2 linked regions of the Rheinheimera salexigens genome follow. The protein of the gene in region 1 interacts with the protein of each later gene in a pairwise test. Links are inferred from orthologs where the notes say so. Each region holds a gene or a part of one and is shown on either strand. Other genes may lie near its edges.

Region 1 (8,778 bases):
AATCTGCTTCGACTGATGTAATGAACTTGTATCACACCTATTTAGGATTAGCGATTACCAGCAGTGCCAGTGGCGCAGGTGATGCGGCAATTTCCTATATTAATAAAGCCGAAGCATACTTACCGCAGTTACAAGCCAAAGTGCATATAGCCACTCATCATTATGAAAAAGCGCTTATTTTACAGCGATTAAAACAAACCAGTTTAGCGATGCAGCAGCTATTATTGGCCGAGCAAAGTTTGGCGCTGGAAAACGATAGCGAACTCGCGATGGGCTTAACTTATGTTAAAAGCCAATTGTTAGCAGAGTCGGGTGAGTTTGAGCGGGCTTATCAGCAATTAGAACAGTTTATGCAGCAATTTAAACAGCAGCGAAATGAGGATAATGAGCTGGCGCTAGAACGGATGCGTTTAGTGTTTGCTCAAGAACAACAGCAACAACAAAATTTATTATTATTACAAGATAACGAACTAAAAGCGTTACGGCTGCAAGAAGTTGAAAGTAGCCATAAGTTGCAAATGTTATGGCAAATAGTGTTAGGTAGCAGCACGTTAATATTATCGATCTTGCTAATATGGCAGCTTTTTCGGCGCAAAAAATTGTTAGCTAGCAATAACAAGAACAGTAAACAGGAACAAGCATGACAGAAACGGTAATTTCTCACGATGGCGTTGAACAACTGGCGTTAAGACGTTTTACAGAAGACGCCTATTTGAACTATTCAATGTACGTTATTATGGATCGTGCTTTACCGCATATTGGCGACGGTTTAAAGCCAGTGCAAAGACGCATAATTTATGCGATGTCAGAATTAGGCTTATCCCATTTAGCTAAATATAAAAAATCAGCCCGTACTGTAGGTGACGTGTTAGGTAAGTTTCACCCTCACGGTGACTCTGCCTGTTATGAAGCTATGGTATTAATGGCTCAGCCTTTTTCATATCGCTATCCGTTAGTTGATGGCCAAGGTAACTGGGGTGCACCGGATGATCCAAAATCATTCGCCGCTATGCGTTATACCGAATCTAAACTGTCCCGCTTTGCCGAAGTATTATTATCAGAATTGGGTGCGGGCACTACAGATTGGTTGCCTAACTTTGATGGCACTATGGATGAGCCTAGAGTGTTACCGGCTCGGTTACCACATATTCTACTCAATGGTATTACTGGTATTGCGGTTGGTATGGCCACGGATATCCCGCCACATAATGCCCGTGAAGTCGCCAACGCCTGTGCTTTGTTATTAGATAAACCAAAAAGTACTGTTACTGACTTAATGCAGTTTGTTAAAGGCCCTGATTACCCAACTGATGCCGAAATTATTAGCCCAAGTCACGAACTAGCTGCCATTTATGAAACTGGCCGCGGCAGTGTGAAAATGCGAGCACTGTATCAGTTAGAAGATGGTGATATTGTGATTACGGCGTTGCCGCATCAAACATCGGGCTCAAAAATATTAGAGCAAATTGCCGCGCAAATGCAGGCAAAGAAACTGCCGATGGTGACCGATTTACGTGATGAGTCAGATCACGAAAGTCCTACTCGTATAGTGGTTGTGCCACGCTCAAATCGGGTTGATACCGAGCAATTGATGCAACACTTATTTGCCACAACCGATTTAGAAAAAAGTTATCGAGTTAACCTAAATATTTTAGGGCTAGATCAGCGACCACGGGTAAAAAACTTAGTAGAAATTCTTAGCGAATGGTTAGTGTTCCGTCGTGATACCGTGCGCCGCCGCTTACAGCATCGCTTAGATAAAGTACTGGATAGATTACACGTATTAGAAGGCTTATTAATTGCTTTTTTAAATATTGATGAAGTTATTCGGATAGTGCGCAGTTATGATAAACCTAAACCAGAGTTAATGGCTGCGTTTAGCATTACCGATCGCCAAGCCGAAGCAATTTTAGAATTAAAGCTACGCCAGCTAGCTAAGTTAGAAGAAATCAAAATCCGTGCTGAGCTCAATGAGCTAAGCAAAGAACGAGATAAATTAGAGGCCATTTTGGCTTCAGAGAAAAAGCTGACCAAATTGATCCGTGATGAATTAATAGCCGATGCTGAAAAATATGGTGATGATCGCCGCAGCCCCATTGTATTGCGGGGCGAAGCCAAAGCCTTAAGCGAAAGAGAATTACTGCCCAGCGAGCCTATAACCGTCGTGTTGTCAGAAAAAGGTTGGGTACGCTGTGCTAAAGGTCATGATGTCGATGGCAATGCCCTAAGCTATCGTGCCGGAGATGCTTTTAAAGCCATGGTCAGTGGTCGCTCAAACCAGCAAGCGGTATTTTTAGATTCATCAGGCCGCAGTTTTGCCACCGAAGCCCATGACTTACCCTCTGCGCGAGGTCAGGGTGAACCGCTAAGTGGTCGTTTTGGTATTGTTGCTGGCGAAAGCTTTGAACACTTGTTAATGGGTGAAGATAAACAAGCCATGTTATTAGCATCCGATGCTGGTTATGGATTTATTGCTGAGTTTGCTGATTTACTTAGCCGCAACAAAGCCGGTAAAGCCGTGCTTAGTTTGCCTAAAGGCTCGAAAGTGCTGGCACCGGTAGTGGTAAAACAACCAGCAACCGACTTAGTGTTAGCTATCTCTAACGAAGGCCGAATGCTAGTGTTCCCCGTGGCAGAATTACCTAAGCTTAGTAAAGGTAAGGGTAATAAAATCATGTCGATCCCAAGTGCACGTGCTGCCAGTAGAGAAGAATATATTTGTCAGTTAGCCATCGTACCAGTTGATGGTAGCGTGACACTGATAGCAGGTAAGCGTAAACTGACGTTAAAACCAGATGATTTACAACATTATCATGGTGAGCGAGGTCGTCGCGGTAATAAATTACCAAGAGGCTTACAGCGTATAGATGCTGTACAGCTAAATAGTGATCCAACCAGCACAGATAATTAAACTCGTTATACTAGGCGCCCTTTTTTTGGCGCCTTTTAGTTCGCTTGTAGTGTCAACGGAGAATATAGTGATAGCGGTTTTACGAATAGTTTTATTAGTGTTGTTTTTATTTTTAGTACTTTAGCTGGCTTACTTATTTGTTTAGTAAGGCCATTTCACGCTGATAACGTGCGCATTTTTTCGCATTGGTATGGCAGTGTATCAAAAATTTTAGGCATCCAAGTTGAAATACGTGGCGTTGAAAATATCGACAGCTCAAAGCCTTATGTTTATGTCGCTAACCATCAAAACAATTTAGATTTATTTACTATTAGTAATGCCGTTCAACCACGCACGGTGACCTTAGGTAAAAAAAGCTTAAAATTTGTGCCTTTTTTTGGTCAATTGTATTGGTTAAGTGGCAATATTTTAATTGATCGTAAAAATAAAAGTCGGGCATTATCTACTATGCTAGCAGCCGCTGAGCGCATTAGCCGTGACAATATCTCAGTGTGGATGTTTCCTGAAGGTACGCGTAGCTATGGCCGGGGTTTATTGCCCTTTAAAGCCGGGGCATTTCATATTGCCTTAGAAGCGAATGTGCCAATAATACCGGTATGTATGAGCAGCACCCACCAGCAATTTAAATTTAATCGCTGGAATAATGGCAAGGTTATTATCCAAATGTTAGCGCCTGTGCATTTGCCAGAAGGTAAGCCTAATATCCGTCAGTTTTCTGAGAATCTGAACCAAAAAATGGCTCAGCAGATCGCAATGCTTGATACCGAACTGGGCAAAGATTACACTGCGCAAAATATTACCGTTAAAGAGTAGAACTATGGAAAACTGGCAAGAGTTTACTGAAGAAACAATCAATGCACTATTAGAAGATGGTAGCGATCCAGATGCAGAATATACTATTGAGCATCACTTTTATGATCAAGATTTTACCAAACTAGAAAAGCTGGCGGTTGCGTTATTCAAGTTAGGCTATGAAGTTACCGATGCAGAAGAAGTCGAATTTGAAGATGGCGACAGTGCTTGGGTATTTGATGCTATTCGTGAACAATCACTGGTCACAGAAACTATCGTTGCCGATGCGCTTAAGTTAGAAGCTTTAGCCAAAAAGCATGGCGTAGAATATGACGGTTGGGGCACGTATTTCGAAGGTGACGAAGCAGACTTTGACGATGCTGATGATGAAGACGAAGAGCATACCGCTCACTGAAAGCGCATATTGCACTAAAAAGTAGTTTTAGCCAAAGCCAGTTGCCAGCCGCAACTGGCTTTTTTATTGGTATTGTCATAACCACCTATAATCAGTGTATATCATTAAAATCTATATTTGATATTTCGCATATTTATGCATTTTAGCTGAGTTATATTTCATTATCTGTTGACGGCTAGCGTGCTTTTCATCAAGAATGGAGTGAACATTAAATATACAGGGATACTTATGACGTACATACACAGCACCATAGCAAAACTGATGCTAAGTAGCCCTGCACAAGCAGAGTTCTATCAAGCCGTAGAAGAAGTATTAGAATCTTTAACCATGGTGCTTGAGCAAGATGATAAATATCGGCGCCATGCCATTATTGAGCGAATGATTGAGCCTGAGCGGCAAATTATGTTTCGGGTGCCTTGGGCTGATGATAATGGCGTGATCCATGTTAATAAAGGTTATCGAATAGAATTTAACTCAGCATTAGGGCCGTTTAAAGGCGGCTTACGCTTTCATCCTAGTGTTAATGCCAGCATTATTAAATTTTTAGGTTTTGAACAAGTTTTTAAAAATGCGTTAACCGGTTTACCTATTGGCGGCGCTAAAGGCGGGGCTAACTTTGACCCTAAAGGCCGTTCAGATGCCGAAATTATGCGTTTTTGTCAGTCTTTTATGAATGAACTGTATCGACATATTGGCCCAAATACCGATGTGCCAGCAGGTGATATTGGCGTAGGGGCGCGCGAAATTGGTTATATGTTTGGTCAATATAAGCGCTTAGCCAATAGTTTTGATGGGGTTTTTACCGGTAAAAGTTTATTGTGGGGCGGCTCATTAGTGCGTAAGGAAGCCACTGGTTATGGTTGCGTATATTTCGCCAAATATATGCTGCAAGATCGGCAGCAGACTTTGCAAGATAAACAATGTTTAGTCTCAGGCTCGGGTAATGTGGCCATTTACACTATTGAAAAGCTGCAGCAATTAGGTGCTATTGCTGTTAGTTGCTCTGACTCTGCAGGCACTATTTATCACAAATCCGGCATTGTTCTAGCGACATTAAAACAATTAAAAGAAGTGCAACATGCGCGGTTAAGTGAATATATTAGTCACCATCCTGATGCGGAATACACGCCAGTAGCTGACTATCCCGACGATGGCCATGCGGTATGGCGCTACCCAGCAGACTTAGCCTTCCCCTGTGCCACCCAAAATGAGTTAACGGCTGCAGATGCTACTGTATTAGTTCAAAATGGCTGCATCGCGGTGTCTGAAGGCGCTAATATGCCCTCAACTCAAGCTGCGGTAGAAGTGTTTTTAGAAGCTAAAATCGCATATGGTCCGGGCAAGGCAGCTAACGCAGGAGGTGTCGCGACTAGTCAGCTAGAAATGGCTCAAAATGCCAGTATGCGTAGTTGGAGCTTTGCAGAAGTAGACGAGCAGTTAAAAATAATTATGCGCAATATCTACAGCAGCGCCCGCGATACCGCGAGTGAATTTGGTGCGGAAGGCAATTTAGTGTTAGGAGCCAATATTGCCGGCTTTCGCCGCGTCGCCGATGCCATGATTGAGCAAGGTTTAGTGTAATTAAGTAAAATAGAACGCCTAAAAAGGGGTCGTAGCATATTAATTTTTTGTTAATACGCTACAACCCCTTTTTATTGCAAATTTTTTATGACCTGAATGACTGTTTTTAATCAATAATCTGCCGTTGGCATTAAACAGTTATTTAAATCGATTATTGTTACATATAGTTAAAAGTCATTTGCAGTTTTAGGGGATTGTCTGTTATTGAGCTGCAAATATAATACTCAGCTCTAATTTGGCAAGTTGGAGCCGCTAACCCTTATTAAATGATTGGCTTAGCAAAACGAGTAAGGCCGATAGGTCTAATTAATTGATTTAATACAGAGGTTTTTATGACGCCATCCCTTACTCCACGTTTGGCACAGCTTGCAGATACAGGCCTAAACCAAACCCTAGTACATATTGTTCGCGGCATCGAAAAAGAAGGCTTGCGAGTAACCACAGCTAGTAAGTTGTCACAACAGGGTCATCCACTGGCATTTGGTTCGGCTTTAACCCACCCGTATATCACCACTGATTATTCCGAATCGCTATTAGAATTTATTACACCTGCGGGTGAACATATCAGCGATACCCTTGGCTTTTTAGAGCAGATCCATCGCTATAGTGCCAGCGAACTTGCGGATGAGCATTTATGGCCAGCGAGCATGCCTTGCGCGGTGCAAGGTAATAAAAGTGTGCCTATAGCCCAATATGGTAGTTCTCGAGCTGGCCAGATGAAGCATATTTATCGGCGCGGTCTGGATATACGCTATGGTCGCATAATGCAAAGCATCGCCGGTATCCACTTTAATTTCTCACTACCGGATAGTTTTTGGCAAGGCTACCGGCAATTGCTCGGCAGCCAAGATTCACTAGCCGACTTTCGCTCGGCGCAATATTTTGGCTTAATCCGTAATTTTCGCCGTTATGGCTGGTTGTTGCTGTATCTGTTTGGCGCTTCACCGGCACTTAGTCAGACGTTTATGCAGGGTCGGCCACATAAGTTGTCTGAACTTGGTGCTGATACGTTGTATTTACCCTACGCAACTTCGTTGCGCATGAGTGGACTTGGCTACCAGAGCGACGCCCAAACCAGTCTGAAGATTAGTACCAATAGCTTAACTGAATATAGCCGCGATCTTACCCTAGCTCTTAACACGCCTTATCCACCTTATACTCGGCTTGGCGTTGAGGTTAACGGCGATACACGGCAGCTTAACGACAACATCCTGCAGATAGAGAATGAGTATTACAGTGATATTCGTCCTAAGCGAGTTACTCGAGCGGACGAGACGCCATTACAAGCGATGGCAGAGCGCGGGGTAGAATATATTGAAGTGCGCAATTTGGATATTAATCCGCTGCTAGCCTTGGGTATCGATGATACCCAGATCCGTTTCTTAGATGCCTTTTTACTGTTTTGCTTGTTGCAAGACAGTCCAGAGATTGGTGAGCAAGAATCACAGCGTATAACTCGTAATCAAACCCGCATCACCGAACAAGGCCGCAAGCCCGACTTGCTTTTAGAAACAGCAAGTGGAGAACTAAGTCGGACAATCTGTGCTGAACAGATTTTTGCTGAATTAGCAGCAGTAGCTTTATTACTCGACAAGACGTCTAGCGGTTACGCTGATGCAGTACAGCACTATACACCTCTACTACAACAACCCGAACTAACTCCTTCGGCGCGTATTTTACAACAATTGACGAGTAGCAAGCTGGAATACACCACATGGACCCAGCAACGAGCCGTTGAGCTAACTCAGTACTGGCAACAAGCTCCACTTAGCTCTGAGCAGACGGGCTATTTCAAACAACTGGCCACCTCAAGCCTAGCTGCGCAGCAGCGTTTGGAAACGGAAGATGCAATAACACCTTTAGCCGCATGCCAATAAAGGAATTAAAATGGGTCGGAGTAACTTAACTAATCGGTTAATGTATTATGCCCCATTTATTACTATACTCAGCCTATAACGTTAGATTAGCTAAGGCGTTACAGGTTAAGTTTGAGTATGGATTATGAACAGTTTAATCAATTTTGTCGCTCGCTTCCTGCCACTAGTTATGTGATGCAATGGGGTGGTTCTCACGTCTGGAAAGTCGCGGATAAAGTCTTTGCAATCGGCGGCTGGGGTAAAGCTGCTCAACCTGCCTTCAGCTTTAAAACCTCTGAACAGAATTTTCATTTTTTAAATTTGAAGTCAGGTTATCAACCAGCACCTTATTTAGCCGCACGCGGTATGAAATGGATCCAGTTGTATGATGGGCAAGATATTGCAGACGAAGAACTGATCTATTACCTAACAGAATCCCATCGTATAGTATCCTTAGGTCTTTCTAAGAAAAAACAATTAGAGTTGGGCCTGAATCAACACCTAGATAAAGATCTGGATAAAGGTTAAACCTCTAATTTTGCAAAATAACAACGAGCGTTTAACTATGAGCGGAATTACTGAGCTAGCAACATTAATATCGGCCATGCAACCTAAGCTAATGGCGAATGAATTTGTATTTTGTACCGTGCAAGGCGAACTGGCCGACTATGTGTGGTTAAATCCGTTAGCGAGCTTTAGTGAAGTTGAAGGCTTAACATTAATAGTTAGTAAAACCACAGCCAGCGATGCCGGCTTAGCATTTTCTGGTATCTTTAAACAGATCACTTTGAATGTGCACTCTAGCTTAAATGCTGTTGGTTTAACGGCTGCAGTTTCTGGTCAATTAGCTGCCAAAGGCATCAGTGCCAATGTATTTGCTGCTTATTATCACGACCATATTTTTGTTGCTTCAGAGCATGCCACAGCTGCGTTATCAGCATTAACCGACTTAAGTGATGGTGTGTAAATCAGAATAAAAAATGTTAACGCACATTGTTTTTTAGATAAATATGGTTATCAGCTATTTATTAAGTGCTAGGCTTAATAATTCTGTTTACCACACTGGCCAAAAATAACGTTATTCATATCTGTTTAATCGGCTGTAAATAAAGCATATAACACCAGATTATGGGATACTGAAATCATGCTAATCAAATGTAGCGTTGCAACAAGGTGTGACTAGTGTTGTGAAGTTGGTTTATATCAGACTGATTTAGCCAAAT
Region 2 (8,676 bases), 120 kb from region 1 along the record:
ACGCGGTATGGTATTAGTGATTGCTTTGGTCATGTTAGTAAGTATGACCCTAATTATGACTGCCAGTTTGTATGTCAGTCAGTTAAGTAAAAAATCAGCCACGGCTGGCCAGCAGCAGTTACAAGTTGCCCAAAAAGCCCTAGCCGAACATCTTGCTGCGCTAAACACTAGCCCAGTTGAAGCGGTAGACGAGTTTGTGGTGTGTCCGGCAGAATATGCGGCATGGTCTGACTCGGTGCTGCGGTGTAAAACCTTATTACTCTCTACCGAAACTTATGGCCCTAGAGGACGTTTTTATAGCGGTTATACCAGTCTGGTGTTGCAACAGTCATTAACAGAAGAGATAACCGCTGATGAATTTAAATGATCTTATTATGCTGTTGGTATTAAGTTTTACTAGTTTAGGATTCTCGAGTTTAAGCTTGGCAGAATGTAATTTAAACTCAACCAGTGCTTTACCTTTACAGGTAGCGACAAGTATTACTGAGCCTACAGAAACACGAGAAATATTACTAAATCATAACCGTTTATTAAGCACTGAAGTTAGCCATGGCCAATTAGAATTGCGTGATGCTGATAGCTTAATATTATTTGATCAGCTAAGTGCTTGGTCAGATACCGATACGGATATTGATGCGGCTATTATCATGGCCGAGCCTGCGTTATTAGATCAAGACGCCAATGGGTTAGCCGATGCGGTATATGTTGTCGATATTAACGGGCGAGTCTGGTTTATTGCATTGTCGGCATCGGGCTTTGCCAGCCCAGTGTTAATTGCAGATTTTAGTGCCATCGATGCCAGATTTACCCAGCCATTACAATTAGTCCAAACCACTTATCAGGTAAATTATAGCGGTGTAGGTGACTTTCAGCGGATGAAAGTCAGTTTAGTCCTGATTGCTAGTCATGATGAGCTAGGGGATACCGTGCTGTTATTTAACCATCAACCGCAACTTAGTCGACTGATTAATTTTAGTGATTTAATGGATAGAACGGATCTTGGAGACGATGATAGTGATGTGGCACTAACAGATGCGGTGTGGCGGGATTTACAGCAGAGTCCAGGTTGGATAATTCAGCTTGATGCCTCAGTAATGCTAAAACCACAAGTGTATGCTGGCGTGGTGTATTTTGTGACAGCAGACACTAACAGCGAACGTACTGACTGTAATATTAGTGCTGAGGAAGAAACCCGTTTATTTGCCGTACATTTACATCATGCCGGTAAAGTCTACGCAAGGCGCAGTTGGCGAATTGACGCCATTGCTAATGCAGCCCTACAGTTAAATGCCCATGATGATAAGTTACAACTTAATTTAGTCAATGACACAGAGCACAGTGAAGTTATCCCTGAGATGTTAGCGATTACTGAGCATTGTGCTGATTGTAGCGAAGCCTTAAAAGCGGCAGATTTTCCGCGCAGTTTACGCCTTGCAACTTATGTTGCTGAATATGGTGCTTGGTAACATGCTAAATCAGCGTGGTTTTAGTTTAATCGAACTCATGATAGCCGTGGTAATAGTGGCCATTTTAGCCAGCATTAGTTACCCCGCTTATCAGCAATATGTATTACGCACCTATCGGGCAGAAGCAATACAACTATTATTAGCCTTAGCCAATGCGCAAGAACAACATTTTGCCGATCACGCTGAATACCAAGCTGATATTAGTAAGCTAAGCGGTATGGCAGAGCTAACAAGCTCTGGCGTAACCAAGTCAGGGCGTTATACGTTAAGCCTTAATTTAACTGATGCTGCAAGCGGTTTTACCGCTTTAGCTTCCGCAACAGGAATACAAACAGCGGATAGTGAATGTTTAAGTTTTCAGCTTAATCACTATGGCCAGCGTAATAGCGATAACGGCGTTGCACTAAGTTGTTGGCAGTGAGTTGGTGGAAATAAATTATTGGCAATAAGTGTAGTTAACTGGGACAAGCGCTATTAATAAGCGCTAATTTACTGCGACCGGCTTGGTTTAAGGTCATTTTATAGTGCCAATGATACTTAGCACTTGGGCAATAATAAAAGCTGCCATTCTCAAAGCCATCTAAGCTACCGTCGCGACGAAAACTGACTTGTTCACGATTATAAACTAATTTATGCGGCAGGCTAATGGCAGGAACCTGACGCAATAAGATTATTGATGAGTCAGGATGTAATAAACTAATTTGTATCGGTACATGTTGCCAATCTGCACTACAGGTTACGCCTGTCTTTGGGCATAATTGCACCGGTAAATTACTGCTAACGGCCATTATTCTAGCATAGGCTAAATGTTGGCTAAATTGGCGCATATACGCTGAGGCTTGCTGGCGCTCAGTTAGCTCCGCCATAGCGGGGATAGCAATAAACACCAAAATACAAAAAATAGCGATTGCGACGAGTAATTCTATTAAAGATAAACCGATATGATGCCAGCGCACTTTATATCACTCTTATTGGCTACAAGGTTGATAAAAAGTATAGTAAAAATTAACTAAATGTAAAACTGCGGCCAAATTTAGCCGAGTTTAGCTAAATTTGGTTTTGAATCTAAGTTAGCCTAAGGCTAACTATAAATGGTCGGGATAGGCTGGCGTTTATGCTGGGTTTTATTATAGGTAGCAATTAATTTTGCACTTACTTCTGGCGCAACCTCTTTGCCTTCTAAAAAGTCATCTATTTGTTGATAAGTTAAGCCTAAAGCGGCTTCATCTGCTTTTAACGGCGCTAAGCTTTCTAAATCGGCAGTGGGCGTTTTATCCACTAAAATCGCATTCGCTCCTAAGGTTTTACCTAATAACCGCACTTGGCGTTTATTTAAGCCAAATAATGGTGCCATATCGCAAGCGCCATCACCCCATTTGGTATAAAAACCGGTAATATTTTCAGCAGAATGATCAGTACCAATAACTAAACCTTTAACTAAAGCCGCGACATGATATTGCACTATCATACGAGCACGCGCTTTGACATTGCCTTTAGCAAAATCAACGTCATGTTCATTACTGGGTGCCAATGTTGTTGTTGCTACTGCGCTATAGGTCGCTTGATGTAGGGCATCTGCACCAGACTGAATATTAATCGTTAAGGCTTGGCTGGGCTGAATAAAGTCGATAGCCAGCTGGGCATCTTGTTCATCTTTTTGGTTGGCATAGGGTAAGCGCACGGCGATAAACTGGTACTTATCAGCATGGCCTTGGTTTAATTCATTTACCGCCAATTGAGCTAACCGACCACAAACGGTTGAGTCGACACCGCCACTAATACCCAAAACTAAATGTTTCATGCCAGAATTTTGTAGCTGTTGTTTAATAAAATCGACCCGGCGGCGAATTTCAAATTCAACATCAATCTGGGGTAGAACCTGCATTTGTTCAATTATTTCGGCGGCATTCATGGCAACAAACCTCTGGTGTTGTTATCTGTTATATTAATATACTACTGATTGCACTAAGGCTATGTATTATACTGGTTAATATCTTTGTGGCTAATCTATGGATGCTTAAATGAAAAAAATTGAAGCGATTATTAAACCATTTAAATTGGATGATGTACGAGAAGCATTAGCCGAAATCAATATTACGGGCATGACCGTCACAGAAGTTAAAGGATTTGGCCGACAAAAAGGCCATACTGAGCTGTATCGTGGTGCTGAGTATATGGTCGATTTTTTACCGAAAGTAAAGTTAGAAATTGTTGTGTCAGACGATCAAGTAGAACGCTGTATAGAATCTATTGTGCAAACAGCGCAGACAGGACGTATAGGCGATGGCAAAATATTTGTATTCGACGTTGAGCGTGTTATTCGGATCCGTACCGGCGAAGAAGACGAAGAAGCTATTTAGCTTTAAGCGAATTAACTGTAAGCAAATAGCTCAGTTATTTAGTTGTCGTTTAGTTGGTCAAGGGCTGATAATTTGTTTTATTAGTATTAGTGCCAACGCAACCAGCGTTAACTCGGTATTGGCCGACATCCAACAACTCAGTTCGGAATCAATGCAGGGCCGACAAACTAATACGCTGGGCAGTGAACAAGCCCAAGCGTATATTGCTGCACGTTATGCCGCTTTAGGCTTAGCGAGCTTTAAGCAAAGTTATTACGCCAATTATACTTATCAACGGGCTTGGTCAGATAAAACGGGCACCAATGTACAGGCCTGGGTTCAAGGCTGTAAGTATCCAGAGCATTATATCGTTGTAACTGCGCATTATGATCATTTAGGCCGTAAAGGATCACAGGTGTATCATGGCGCTGACGATAATGCATCAGGTGTAGCTGCTATGCTGGCGTTGGCCCAGCAGCTAAAAATCAATTGCCCAGCTTATTCTTATATATTTCTCGCTACTGATGGCGAAGAAACGGGCCTATATGGCAGTAAAGCTTTTTTGCAGCAGCCGCCTGTGGCTTTGACACAAATAATTCTGAATTTAAATTTAGATATGATCAGTCGTGCCGATCGGCGGGGTAGGCTATATGTAACCGGAGCCAATAAATATTCTGGGTTGAAAAAGCAACTGACCTTACTAGAGCAGGGAGCGCCAATCCGCTTTTTATCGGCCAGTGGGCCCAATCATTTTAACGGTCAATCTAGAAGTCAAAACTGGTTAACAGCTAGTGATCACGGTACATTTCATCGCCAAGGAATTAATTATATATTTATCGGTGGTCAGGAGCATCCGCATTATCATACCACTGACGATCAATGGCATTATATTGATCCTAGCTTTTTACAACAGTCGCTAAACAGTATTTATGCCACTGTATTTTGGCTAGAGCAACAACATCCTGAACGTTTAATCAGGGCAAAATGAATCGATTTAGTGTTTAACTCATAGAGGTTATTTCAGGTGGAATCCGTTAATGTCGAGTAAAGAGCAAAAGTTCTCTTGGTTTATATTTAGTTTAATGGCCAGTGTCACCTTTATGGCCATTTTGTCTGAATTAGCCCCATCTGGCATATTGCCTCAAATGAGTGAAGGGTTAGGCGTAGATGCTGCTCAAATTGGTTTCTTAGTCGGCATTTATGCCTTAGCCTCAGCTGTGTTTACCATCCCGTTAATTAGTGCAACCTTAGCCTTTAACCGAAAAACGTTATTGCTTTGGCTGTTAATCGGCTTTGCAATTTCTAATATTATTGTTGGCTTGTCTTCTTCTTACTCTGTAATTGTATTTTGCCGGATTATTGGTGGAGTATGCGCCGGTATTTTATGGCCTATGATCGCCGCTTATGGAACTCGATTAGTACCTAAACATCTGCATGGACGAGCCATCACCGTCATTATGGCTGGCGCAACCTTAGGCATAAGTGCTGGTTTACCTATTATGACTGCGATAGGAAATATGTTTAGCTGGCGCGCGGAGTTTATTGGGCTTGGACTACTTATTGCTCTTATTGCCTTACTAAGCTATTTATTTTTACCCTCGCTTGACGGAGAGCGACTATGTAAAACTAATTCACCTTTTACATTGCTAAAAATGCCTGCCGTTCAGATCATTCTGGCGTTAACTTTCCTTGCGGTTATAGCGCATTACGCGGTTTATACCTATATAAGCCTACTGGTTGCTAAGATAGCGTTTTGGGGTGGTATCGAGCTAGCGTTAGCTATTTTTGGTGTTGGTTCTGTTGTCTCTGTGGTGGTATCCGCCCGCTATATTGACCAATATTTGCGGGTTTTAATTATCAGTATGTTGGCAGTGGGCGCCATTGCTATGGCGATGTTTTTATTATTCCATGCTATCACAGGCTTAACCCATTTTGCTTTTTTCTTGTGGGGGCTGGCATTTGGGCCTGTGGTGACAATGTTCCAAGCGGCAATTAGCAAACAAGTTGAGTCAGCAAAAGACGTGGCGACTTCAATTCAGTCTAGTGCCTTTAACTTCTCAATTATGATAGCCAGTTATTTTGGCGGCTTGTTATTAAGCTATGGCTCGGCCATGGCGGTTGTGTATTTAGCGTTAGGTTTATTTATTCCGGCTATATTTATCGCGTTTTGGGCAAAACGTAGCTTGCGTTAAAGTAGAATAAATCAAGTTTGTCAGTTATAGAGCGCTAGAAAATACCTTAGTCGCTGTGTTATGTTAACAGAATTAGTGCGTCCCCTTGGATAATGAGCCATGAACTTTAAAACTATCTGTGTTTCAGCTTTACTTGCCTTTAGTATATTTTCCAGTGCTGCAGACGAGCAATATGCTGCAAGTGACACTAGCGTTTTAGGTGCGCATGAACATGGCAAAGCATTATTAATGCTTGTGGTTGATGGCAATGAAATGCAACTGGCGTTGCAATCTGCGGCGCAGACTATTGTTGGCTTTGAGCAAAAAGCCAGTACAGCTGAGCAAATAGCTGAAATTGCCGCAGCGATTGAGGTGTTTAATCGCGGCGAATGGTTTCAATTTAATGCCGATGCTAATTGCGAGGTAACTGCGGCCGAAACCAATACCGATTTGCTTGATGCCAAGTTTAATCGTGGTCATGCCGATTTCTATGCTAATTATCAATTATTGTGTCAACAACCGGCTCGCTTAAAACAATTAGACTTACAGCTGTTTAGTTTGCTGCCTAGCTTGCAACAATTACAAGTACAATGGGTTATTAATGGCCGGCAAGGTGCTGCGGATGCCAATTTAAATAATTCGACTATCCGCTTTTAGTTTGCTTAATAACTGTATTCTTCAACACTGTCAGCTTTAATACTATAAGCACTTTGCCCCAAATCGTGGCTCATGGTTTCGGTAATTAAAGTGCCGCTAATCCAAAACGGTGAATAAATCATATCGGCTTTTAAATTACGGGCACCACTAACATAAATTATTTGGTTAGGCGGCGGAGGTGGCACGTGAATACAAGCGCCAAAGTAAGGCACCAGAAAAAAATGGGTGATATTTTGTTTATCATCAAACTCTAGCGGGACAATAAAACCAGGGATGCGTACTTTACTATTATTCAGCTCGGTGCGAACTTTTGCTGACTTTAAAATTTCTTGCCATTGCATTGCAGCCGGATCATCGCCGGTATAGTCGCGATCAAAAATAGACTGATTAGTGTCATGCTGCACTTCAGGTAAATTTGCCATTAACTGTTGCTCAGAATCTGGAATTAAATCCGTCCACTCGATTGTTTTCGCTTCGCTAGCTAATAAAGACCCACTAAAAGCTGCGACCAGCATTAGGTAAAACATAATAAATAACATCCGTAGCATTGGAGCTGCTCCTGCAAAGTGGGCATAATAGGCCAGACTAATACTGCACATAAAAACAAAGCAATAATATGGCTATCATAACATGACACACAGAGCGCTCGTGACCGAACAGCTGAAAAATCCGGCAATTAATCTGAAAAATGTCCAGTTTGCTTATAGCAAAAATAGCTGGCAGTTACAGATCCCACAGTTAACCCTAGCTACAGGGCAACACTTATTTGTTTATGGCAGTTCTGGCTCAGGTAAAACAACCTTATTAAATTTATTGTCAGGTATTACGCAAGTGGATAGCGGAGAGCTATGGTTAAACGGCCAAGCTATGCATACATTAAGCGCTAAACAACGTGACTTACTGCGGGCGCAACACATTGGCGTGGTGTTTCAGCAGCTTAATTTAATTTCGTATCTGTCAGTGTTAGATAATTGTTTGTTAAGTAGTTATTTTGCCGGTAAAGACCGCAAGCAAGCAATATTACGTGCCCAAACATTATTAAAACACTTAGATATTGCTGAATCGCTATGGCATAAACCGGCGCGGATATTAAGTGTTGGTCAGCAACAGCGGGTAGCAATAGTACGAGCTTTAGTGCCCAAACCCACCATCTTAATTGCTGACGAACCCACTTCAGCTTTAGATAGTGACAACAGAGATAGCTTTATGCAGCTAATGTTAGCCGAAGCGAGCGCTAACCAATGCACGGTTATTTTTGTTAGCCACGACCGAAGTTTGCAGCAATACTTTCAGGCTTATTTAGATATGCGGCAGTTAGCGCAAGGGGTACAAGCATGCTAATTAAGTTGGCTCGACTAAGCTTATATAATCGTCGCAGTACTGTACTAATGACTTGGTTGTCACTGACCATTAGCTTAGCTTTGTTATTGGGCATTGATCATTTACGTCACGAAGCAAAAGCAAGCTTTACCAACACCGTATCGGGTACCGATCTAATAGTTGGCGCACGCTCTGGTCAGATAAATTTATTATTGTATTCAGTATTTCGTATTGGCAATGCCACGGCCAATATGAACTGGTCAACCTACCAAAAAATCATAGCCCATCCGCAAGTAAAATGGAGTATTCCTATTTCGTTAGGCGACTCGCACCGGGGCTTTCGGGTTATGGGCACCACCACAGATTACTTTAAATATTTTAGTTACGGTAACAAGCAGCCGCTGAAGCTGGCGCAAGGCGAGGCTTTTGCCGGAGTTTTTGAAACCGTTATCGGTGCCGAAGTAGCCAACAAACTGGGTTACCGTTTAGGGCAGCAGATTGAGCTATCTCATGGCATAGGAGCAGTAAGCTTTAGCCAACATAAAGGTAAACCTTTTACCATTGTTGGCATTCTTAACGCCACGGGAACGCCGGTTGATCAAACCGTGCATGTGAATTTACCGGCCATAGAAGCTATTCATCAAGGCTGGCAGCAAGGTGCTCCGGCGCTAGCACGTCCTAATGCTGCAGATAACTTAGATAAATTACAGCCCAGTTCGATTA

What was found.
Region 2: the proteins of rraB (region 1) and glnB interact in binary tests that used the Escherichia coli proteins (3 or more experiments, as listed by UniProt). The link is inferred for Rheinheimera salexigens from one-to-one orthologs.

What each region holds. Positions count from the first base shown.
Region 1 is NZ_MKEK01000001.1:3,335,658-3,344,435, reverse strand. What follows is about bases 2,442-5,423. They hold rraB (ribonuclease E inhibitor RraB), read left to right. Parts: upstream 2,442-3,728; coding sequence 3,729-4,118; downstream 4,119-5,423. Other genes in these bases: gdhA (NADP-specific glutamate dehydrogenase), read left to right, coding at 4,347-5,423; BI198_RS15430 (1-acylglycerol-3-phosphate O-acyltransferase), read left to right, coding at 3,080-3,724; parC (DNA topoisomerase IV subunit A), read left to right, coding at 2,442-2,911. Also shown: BI198_RS15440 (tetratricopeptide repeat protein), read left to right, coding at 1-644; more of parC, read left to right, coding at 641-2,441; more of gdhA, read left to right, coding at 5,424-5,699; gshA (glutamate--cysteine ligase), read left to right, coding at 6,032-7,576; BI198_RS15410 (MmcQ/YjbR family DNA-binding protein), read left to right, coding at 7,694-8,083; BI198_RS15405 (ACT domain-containing protein), read left to right, coding at 8,121-8,522. UniProt on the Escherichia coli protein: Globally modulates RNA abundance by binding to RNase E (Rne) and regulating its endonucleolytic activity. Can modulate Rne action in a substrate-dependent manner by altering the composition of the degradosome.
Region 2 is NZ_MKEK01000001.1:3,219,603-3,228,278, reverse strand. What follows is about bases 2,277-5,156. They hold glnB (nitrogen regulatory protein P-II), read left to right. Parts: upstream 2,277-3,487; coding sequence 3,488-3,826; downstream 3,827-5,156. Other genes in these bases: BI198_RS14865 (MFS transporter), read left to right, coding at 4,843-5,156; BI198_RS14870 (M28 family peptidase), read left to right, coding at 3,750-4,793; nadE (ammonia-dependent NAD(+) synthetase), read right to left, coding at 2,548-3,378; BI198_RS14885 (GspH/FimT family pseudopilin), read right to left, coding at 2,277-2,422. In the rest of the region: BI198_RS14900 (SRPBCC family protein), read left to right, coding at 1-367; BI198_RS14895 (hypothetical protein), read left to right, coding at 354-1,466; BI198_RS14890 (type IV pilin protein), read left to right, coding at 1,468-1,887; more of BI198_RS14885, read right to left, coding at 1,922-2,276; more of BI198_RS14865, read left to right, coding at 5,157-5,997; BI198_RS14860 (ZrgA family zinc uptake protein), read left to right, coding at 6,097-6,633; BI198_RS14855 (DUF3299 domain-containing protein), read right to left, coding at 6,639-7,181; BI198_RS14850 (ABC transporter ATP-binding protein), read left to right, coding at 7,282-7,974; BI198_RS14845 (ABC transporter permease), read left to right, coding at 7,968-8,676. UniProt on the Escherichia coli protein: P-II indirectly controls the transcription of the glutamine synthetase gene (glnA). P-II prevents NR-II-catalyzed conversion of NR-I to NR-I-phosphate, the transcriptional activator of GlnA. When P-II is uridylylated to P-II-UMP, these events are reversed.